2 regions of the Brachybacterium aquaticum genome follow, and region 2 is predicted to be linked to the other one. Evidence: predicted binding sites of a transcription regulator. Region 2 holds the regulator's gene; the other holds the start of a gene.
What was found. The regulator HrcA, encoded in region 2, represses chaperone genes, less so after heat shock. The targets are predictions, from matches to a motif close to TTNGCACTCGNNNNNNNCGAGTGCNAA.
Positions count from the first base shown of each region.

Region 1: the regulator HrcA is predicted to act here: its motif matches at 2,104-2,130, upstream of groES (co-chaperone GroES).

Region 1 covers NZ_JACHLZ010000001.1:2,307,115-2,311,402, forward strand. The annotation lists gene groL (chaperonin GroEL) at 105-1,691, opposite strand; gene groES (co-chaperone GroES) at 1,697-1,993, opposite strand; gene HNR70_RS10350 (hypothetical protein) at 2,177-3,190, opposite strand; gene HNR70_RS10355 (hypothetical protein) at 3,203-3,697, opposite strand; gene HNR70_RS10360 (hypothetical protein) at 3,910-4,083, shown strand; gene HNR70_RS10365 (metallophosphoesterase family protein) at 4,210-4,288, opposite strand, start outside.
Region 2 covers NZ_JACHLZ010000001.1:1,260,498-1,264,785, reverse strand. The annotation lists gene HNR70_RS05640 (16S rRNA (uracil(1498)-N(3))-methyltransferase) at 1-109, opposite strand, end outside; gene dnaJ (molecular chaperone DnaJ) at 141-1,265, opposite strand; gene hrcA (heat-inducible transcriptional repressor HrcA) at 1,336-2,337, opposite strand; gene HNR70_RS05625 (DUF3097 domain-containing protein) at 2,503-3,399, shown strand; gene HNR70_RS05620 (DUF4870 domain-containing protein) at 3,523-4,288, shown strand, end outside.

The DNA.
Region 1 (4,288 bases), 1.0 Mb from region 2:
CGATCCGCCCACCCGTCCGGTGGTGCGAGTGCCGAGCTCGGCTCGGCGGGCGCTCAGCGCGCGGCGGTCACCTGGTGGCGGTCACCGCGCGATGAGCGAGGACCTCACTCCTCGTCCTCGTCCTTCTTCTCGATCACGAGGGTCTCGGTCGTCAGGACCAGGCCCGCGATCGAGGACGCGTTCCGCAGGGCGGAGCGGGTGACCTTGACCGGGTCGATGATCCCGGCGGCGACCAGGTCGACGTACTCGTCGGTGGCGGCGTTCAGGCCGGTGCCGACGGGCGACTCCTTGACCTTCTCCACCACGACGTAGCCCTCGAGCCCGGCGTTCTCGGCGATCCAGCGCAGCGGCTCGACGACCGCACGGGCCACGGCGCGCACGCCCACGGCCTCGTCACCGGTCAGGCCGAGGTCGCCGTCCAGGACGGCGGACGCCTGGACGATGGCGCTGCCGCCACCGGCCACGATGCCCTCCTCGATGGCAGCGCGGGTCGCGGAGACCGCGTCCTCGATGCGCATCTTCTTCTCCTTGAGCTCCACCTCGGTGTGAGCCCCGACCTTGATCACGGACACGCCGCCGGCCAGCTTCGCGAGGCGCTCCTGGAGCTTCTCGCGATCCCAGTCGGAGTCGGTGTTCTCGATCTCGGCGCGGATCTGCGCGACGCGGTCGGCCACGGCCTGGTCGTCACCGGCGCCGCCCACGATGGTGGTGGAGTCCTTGGTGACGACGACGCGACCGGCGTGGCCGAGCACCTCGGTGCCGACGGTCTTGAGGTCCAGACCGAGGTCGGAGGTGACGACCTGGGCGCCGGTGAGCACCGCGATGTCCTGCAGCATGGCCTTGCGGCGGTCACCGAAGGCCGGGGCCTTCACGGCAGCGCCCTTGAAGGTGCCGCGGATCTTGTTGACGACCAGCGTGGACAGGGCCTCGCCGTCGACGTCCTCCGCGATGATGAACAGCGGCTTGCCGCCCTCGACGACCTTCTCCAGCAGCGGCAGGATGTCGGCCACGGCCGAGATCTTGCCCTGGTGCAGCAGCACCTGGGCGTCCTCGAGCACGGTCTCCTGGCGGTCCGCGTCGGTGACGAAGTGCGGGGAGATGTAGCCCTTGTCGAACTGCATGCCCTCGGTGAAGTCCAGCTCCATCGCGGTCGTGGAGGACTCCTCCACGGTGATGACGCCGTCCTTGCCCACCTTGTCGAACGCCTCGGCGAGCAGGTCGCCGATCTCGCGGTCCTGGCTGGAGACGGAGGCGACAGAGGCGATCTGTGCCTTGCCGTCGACCGGGGTGGCGATCTCGCCGAGCTTCTCGGAGAGCGCCTCGACGGCCTTCTCGATGCCGCGCTTGAGGGCGGCGGGAGCGGCGCCGGAGGCGACGTTGCGCAGGCCCTCGTGGACGATGGCCTGGGCGAGGACGGTGGCGGTGGTGGTGCCGTCGCCGGCCACGTCGTTGGTCTTGGTCGCGACCTCCTTGGTGAGCTGCGCGCCGAGGTTTTCGTACGGATCCTCGAGCTCGATCTCACGGGCGATGGTCACGCCGTCGTTGGTGATGGTGGGGGCGCCCCACTTCTTGTCGAGGACGACGTTGCGGCCCTTGGGGCCGAGCGTCACCTTGACGGTGTTGGCGAGCTTGTCGACGCCCCGCTCGAGGGCGCGACGCGCCTCCTCGTTGTACAGGATCTCCTTGGCCATGGGGGTCAGGCCTCGATGATGGCGAGGATGTCGCGGGCGCCCAGGACGAGGAACTCCTCGTTGCCGTACTTGAGCTCGGTGCCGCCGTACTTGGAGAAGACGACCTTGTCACCGACCTTCACGTCCATGGGGATGCGCTCGCCCTTGTCGTCGAAACGACCGGCGCCGACGGCGACGACCTCGCCCTCCTGCGGCTTCTCCTTGGCGGTGTCCGGGATGACCAGGCCGGAAGCGGTGGTCTGCTCAGCCTCGAGCGGCTTGACGACGACGCGGTCCTCGAGGGGCTTGATGGAGACCGACATGCGGCTCACTCCTTCATGAAGTTCTGACTCTGATGAGTTCTTGGGTGGCCGGGACCCGGTCCCGATCGTCGTCGCGGTGCCGACCGGGGAAGGTCCCTCAGCGGCAGTCTCTGGCACTCTCGGCCGTTGACTGCCAACGTCGCCCACTCTAGGACGGTCGTTGGCACTCGTGCAAGACGAGTGCTAAGCCGTGGGCGCAATCCCGGCCGACGCCGCCTCCCGGCGGGCTCGGCGCTTGCCGAGCGCATCTCCGAGAACGGTGCCGATGCTCTCCCCGACCCCGGCGACGACCGGGGGCAGGACGACGGCCAGGATGAGCTGCCAGGCGGGATGCTCCTGCGCCCAGAGTCGGATCCCGAGGTCCCGTCCGAGCGCGTCGGGGATCCCGTAGGCGACGGGGAAGTACACGGCCATGAACAGGAACAGCAGCGCGACGGTCGCCCGTGCCGCCTTCGCCGCGCGGGCTCGACGGTGGCGCTCCCGCTCCGGTGGACGGACGCGCGGACGACCTGGGTGCCCGATCTCGTGAACGTCGAGCTCCACCACCGCGGCTCCCGCTCCGGCGGCGAGGGTCGCGGCGAGGCTCGCGAGCAGCGTCGGCAGCGGCCACGGCGGGGTCGGTGGCGCGCTGAGCCCGAGGAGCGCCACGAGGTCGATGTCGACGGCGGCGAGCACGAGCAGCAGGCACCACAGGACGGTGAGCCCGATCAGCGCCCCGAGGGCGGCCGTCTGCAGTCGGTGACGACGACGCACCGCGGGCTGTGCGTCGCGGGCATCCACCCTCGCGTCGTGCGCCCGGTCCTGCGCCCGGCGGCGGCGCGCTTCGCGCTGGGCCGCGAGCGCTGCCTCCTTCTCGGAGGTCACTGCCCCCGAGTTCGCCGGCCCTGCACCGCGCTCCCCCGGTGGCACCCACTCCTTGCGGATCTGCGCGAGCACCCGTGAGAGGGCGGTGGCGAGCACGGGCCTCGCGCCGAGCAGGGGCAGCGGGAGGACGCGGTCCAGCGTCTCGCGGGGGATGTCGTGCACCACGGAGACGATCCTCCCGACCTCGCCGGGACGGGGGCTTGCGGGGCGCACCTCGAGGTCGCGCAGGAGGTCTGCGAAGGGGTTTCCCTGCCCGTGGAGCTGGGCGATGCGCGCCGCGAGCCCTGGATACCCGCCCTCGGCAGCGCAGCGCAGGTCGAGGGCCCCGACCACCTCGCGGGCGCGCTAGAGCACTGCCCGGGCGGCGCGATGGTCGATGCCCACGAGCTCGGTGCGGATGCGCCGGGCGCGCAGGCTGTCGAGCGCCTCCAGGACGAGGTCGAGAACGACGGGGAGGCACTCCTCCGCCCATCGTGCGGCGGTCTGCGCGGGGACGAGCCGTGCCAGCTCCTCGTCGTCCAGCTGGAGCTCCTCGAGCACGGCCATGCGGTCCTCGAACTCCTCGAGGTCCGCGAAGGTCTCAATCCCCTCGAGGCGGGGGATCTCGTAGGGCGTCCCGTCGGTGAGGGACCGCGCCTCCTCGAGGGCGTCCTGCAGCACGAACAGGCGCCGTACGCTCTCGGGCCGCACACCGAGGGCGAGGAGCAGCTGCCCGCCGGCGACCCAGAGGAAGGTCTCGTCCAGCAGGTTCCACAGCCAGGAGGGCACAGGCCTGCCCGGGCCGAACCTCCGCTCCAGCCAGCCGAACGCGAGGTCTTCCCCGAACTCACGGAGCGCCATCACCCCACCCCCTCTCCTTGGCTCCGCCAAACACCACGAGGACCCCGACCCGTCGCAGGTCACACCCTTTTTGTGAAGCTGGCAACTTCCGTCTGTCGGGCTCGTGACGTCGCCTGTGCCCGCACGGTACAACAGAGATGACGAACCGCCGCGCACCTGCGATCCAGGGCCCGGCCGATCACTCCGCTCCGACCCGAAGGGGACCACAGATCATGACCTTCCTCCGCTCCCTCAGCAAGGCCCTGGGCCGCATGGCCGACCAGATGCAGGGCCAGGACGTCGAGCGCCACAACGCGGTGCTGAACAACCGCCTCGGCGGCGACATGGCGGCCGTGTCCAAGGCACGCTACAGCCAGGGCATCAGCCCCATCGGCATGGGTCGCTGACCCGAGCCGACCGACGGAGCCAGCGGCTCCTCCGGAGCCCCTGCGATGCAGATCGCGGGGGCTCTTCTGCATCCCGGCCCGGTCTGCGGGACCGGCCCGACGGCGGGGACCGTCAGCCCGCGGTGCTCAGCGCCCGGCGGCGGCGATGATCTGCTCGACCTGCTCCGGGGTGAAGCGGTAGACCGGCTGCTCCGCATCCCCCAGC
Region 2 (4,288 bases):
CCTTGGCCGCGTGGCGGCCCTCCTCGCCGTCCAGCACCAGCGCGTCGCCCTCACGGGCGGCGGCGAGGGCGTCGTCGAGGATCAGGAAGCCGGGTGGGGTGGTGGGCACGGAGCGCTCCTGCGTGTGGTCGGTGCGGGGCTCAGAGGTTCTGGAGGCGCTCGCGCAGCTTCGCGAACGGTCCGCCCTGATGGCCCTTGCGGCGCTCCGCCTCGTCCCCGCGCAGGGCGGCGAACTGCTCCAGCAGCTCGCGCTCCTGCTCGGTGAGGGAGGTGGGCACGTCCACGTCGAGCACCACGCGGATGTCGCCGCGGCGCTCGCGGCGCAGCGGGGTGACGCCGAGGCCCTTGAGCGTGACCTCCTCGCCGGGCTGGGAGCCGGGGCGGATGTCCAGCTCCTGCACGCCGTCGAAGGTCTCCAGGGGCACGGTCGCGCCGAGCGCGGCGGTGGTCATGGGCACGGCGACGGTGGTGACGAGGTCGTCGCCGTCGCGCTCGAACATCTCGTGGCTCTTGACGGAGAGCTCGACGTACAGGTCGCCGGAGGGGCCGCCGGCCTCGCCGGTCTCGCCCTCGCCGCGCAGCTGGATGCGGGTGCCGTTCTCGACACCGGAGGGGATGCGCACGGTGACGGTGCGCTCGGTGGCGGTGCGGCCGTGGCCGGAGCAGCCGGTGCAGGGCTTGTCGATGACGTCGCCGTGGCCCTCGCAGGTGGGGCAGGGCGCCATGGTCACCATCTGGCCGAGCAGCGACTGCTGGACGCGCTGGACGTGGCCGGAGCCGTTGCAGGCGGTGCAGCGGGTGGGGCTGGTGCCGGGCTCGCAGCAGGAGCCGGAGCAGCGCTCGCACAGCACGGCGGTGCGGAAGGCGACCTGCTGCTCGGTGCCGAAGACGACGTCGCGCAGCTCGATCTTCACGCGGCGCAGCACGTCGCCGCCGCGGCGCTGGCGGGGCACGGGGCCCTGGTTGCGGCCGCGCATGCCGGAGGCCCCGGCGAACATGTCGAAGATGTCGTTGAAGTCGAAGCCGGCGCCGCCGCGGGGGAAGTCGCCCATGCCCGGGCCGCCGCCCATGTCGTACTGGCGGCGCTTGTCCTCGTGGGACAGGGTCTCGTACGCCTGGGAGACCTTCTTGAACCTCTCGGCCGCGTCGGGGTCGGGGTTGACGTCCGGGTGGAGGGTGCGGGCGAGCTTGCGGTACGCCTTCTTGATCTCCTCGGTCGAGGCGTCGCGGGAGACGCCGAGCAGCTCGTAGTAGTCCTCGTTCACAGGCGTGGGTCCTTAGGGGGAGTCGGGGGTCGGTGGCCGCGGGCGGCGGGCGCGGGGCCCGCCGGGGCGGTCATTCGAGGAAGCGGGAGACGTAGCGGGCGATGGCCTGCACCGTCGAGATGCCGGCGGCGTAGTCCATGCGGCTGGGGCCGAGGATCGCCAGGTGCGAGCCCGCGCCGTAGCCGGCGCCGACGAGCGCGGCCTGGTGCAGGGCCTGGTCGTGCAGCTCGGAGCCGATGCGCACCTGCACGTCCCCGGGGGAGACGTGCATCTCGGTGAACAGGCGCAGCAGCACCAGCTGCTCCTCGAGCACGTCCAGCAGCGGCTCGACGTCGCGGGCGAAGTCCTCGGCGGAGCGGGCGATGTTCGCCGTGCCCGCCATCATGATGCGGTCCTCGGCGCGGGTCGCGGCGAGGGCCGCGAGCGCGTCGGCCACCTCGGCGGCGGCGGGCCGCTCCGGCTGCGGCAGGGCCTCGAGGTACTCCGCCAGCGGCGCGACGAGGTCGGTGACCTCGCGGCCGGAGACGACGCGGTTGAGCTGGTCGCGAAGGCTCACGTAGTACTCGGCGGGCTTGCCGGAGATCACGGGCACGGTGCGCTGGTCCACGCGGCCGGACTCGGTGATCAGGACGACCAGGAGCAGGGAGTCGGCGACCTTGACCAGCTCGACGTGGCGGATGCGGGCCTGGCGGCGGGCCGGGTACTGGACCATCGCGACCTGCTGGGTGAGCTGGGCGAGCAGGCGCACGGTCCGGGCCAGCAGCTCCTCGACATCGCCGGCGTCCTCGAGCAGCGAGCGGATCGCCCGGCGCTCGGGGGCCGACAGCGGCTTGACGGTCGCGACGTGGTCGACGAAGGCGCGGTAGCCCTTGTCGGTGGGGACGCGTCCTGCGGAGGTGTGGGGCTGGTGGATCAGCCCCTCCTCCTCGAGGATCGACATGTCGTTGCGGACGGTCGCGGCGGAGACGCCGAGCTCGTGCCGCTCGAGGAGCGACTTGGAGCCGACGGGCTCGCGGGTGGAGACGTAGTCCTCGACGATGGCGCCGAGGATCTGGAGCTTGCGGGCGTCCATGGGGCGGTCCTCCTGCCTCTCGTCCTGCCGCGGCATGTCCTGTCGCTTCCGTCGTCCTGCTGGTTCGGTCGTCCTGCTGACCCAATCTGGCACTCTCCGGTGCCAAGTGCCAATCCTACGCGTCCCCGGCGCGCTGCGCGGGGAGGCGTTCGCCACGGGGATACAGTGTCCGCCGTGTCTTCCCCCTCCGCTCGATTCCCCGACCGGTACGGCGCCGACGTGCTGTCCTCCGGCCCGCCCGCGCACCACCGCCGCCGCCCCGTGGCGAGGGAGGTGCCCGCCGCTCGCGATCTCGTGGTCGAGGAGGCCTCGACCGGGTTCACCGGCGCGATCACCCGGGTCGAGAAGACCGCCGGCGAGCTGATCGTCGAGCTCGAGGACGGCCGCGGCAGGCGCCGCACCTTCCCGCTCGGCCCCGGGTTCATGATCGACGGGAAGCCCGTCGTGCTCACCCGACCCGTGGCCCGCTCCGCCGCGCCCGTGCGCAAGCGCTCGGCCTCGGGATCGGTGTACGTCGAGGGGGCGAAGGCCCGCACCGCCCGCGCCTCGCGGATCTGGGTGGAGGGCACCCACGACGCCGAGCTCGTGCAGAAGGTGTGGGGCCACGACCTGCGCATCGAGGGCATCGTCGTCGAGCAGCTCGAGGGCGCGGACAACCTGGTCGAGCGCGTCGCCGAGTTCGGCCCCTCCCCCGGTCGGCGCCTCGGCATCCTCGTGGACCATCTCGTGAAGGGCTCCAAGGAGTCCCGCATCGCCGCCGAGGTGATGGCGCTGCCGGGCGCGCGCGGCAATGTCACCGTGCTCGGCCACCCCTATGTCGACGTGTGGCAGGCGGTGAAGCCCGCCCGGGTGGGTCTTGCCCAGTGGCCGCACATCCCCCGCGGCACCGACATCAAGGTGGGCACGCTCGCCGCGCTCGGCTGGCCCCACGAGGACAAGGCGGACATCGGCCTGGGCTGGAAGCGGATCCTCTCCACGGTCCGCTCCTACGCGGACGTCGAGCCGACCCTGTCCGGGCGGATCGAGGAGCTCATCGATTTCGTGACGGTCGACGGGGACTGAATGGGGGATATCCCCCGGCGTATGCGGCGGACCTCCACGATGAGCGGCCCGCACGACCCTCGTTAGGGTGAGGTCATCACCCAGCAGGTCGGCCCGGCGCCGGCCCGAGACGAAGAAGGAATCATGAGCCAGACTCCGCACCCGCACGATCCGTACGGCTCCGAGCCCGGCACCCCCGCCTCGGACCCCCTCGACATCGACCAGCCCGGCACGGGCGGCCCCGCCGCTTCACAGCCGGCGGAGGAGGGATCGCCCACCTCGGACCCCGCGCTCCACCCCCACGACCCGTTCGCCCAGGCGGACCCGTACGCGCAGAGCGCTCCGGCGCAGCCTTCGCACTACGCCCAGGGTTCGCCCTACGGCGCGAGCGGTGCGTCGGCTCCGAGCGCCGCCTCGCACGATTCCTACGCCGCCGGCGCCGCTCCCTTCGCGGCGCACACCGAGCGTCAGTACGATCCGCGCCAGGATCCGTCCTTCGGCCAGCAGCCCCAGGGTCAGCAGTTCTCCGGTCAGCAGTACGCGGGCCAGCAGCAGTACGCGCAGCAGGCCGACGGGAACGGCGCTCCCCAGGGCGCTCCGCACCTTGATGCCTCGCCGCTCCCCCAGGGCTTCAAGGGACTGTACGAGGGTCCGATCACCGGCCAGCCCGTCTCCGCCTCGGACTCGAAGATGTGGTCGATGTTCTCCCACCTCTCCGCGGTGCTCGGCTACGTGGTGGGTGCCGGCTTCCTCGGCTGGGTCGGTCCGCTGGTGATCTTCCTGATGTACAAGGACCGTGACCGCTTCGTCCGCTACAACGCGGCCGAGACGTTGAACGCGGCGATCGCCACGGTGATCGCGGAGGTGGTGCTCTCCATCGCGATCACGATCTTCGCGGTGGTCACCTTCG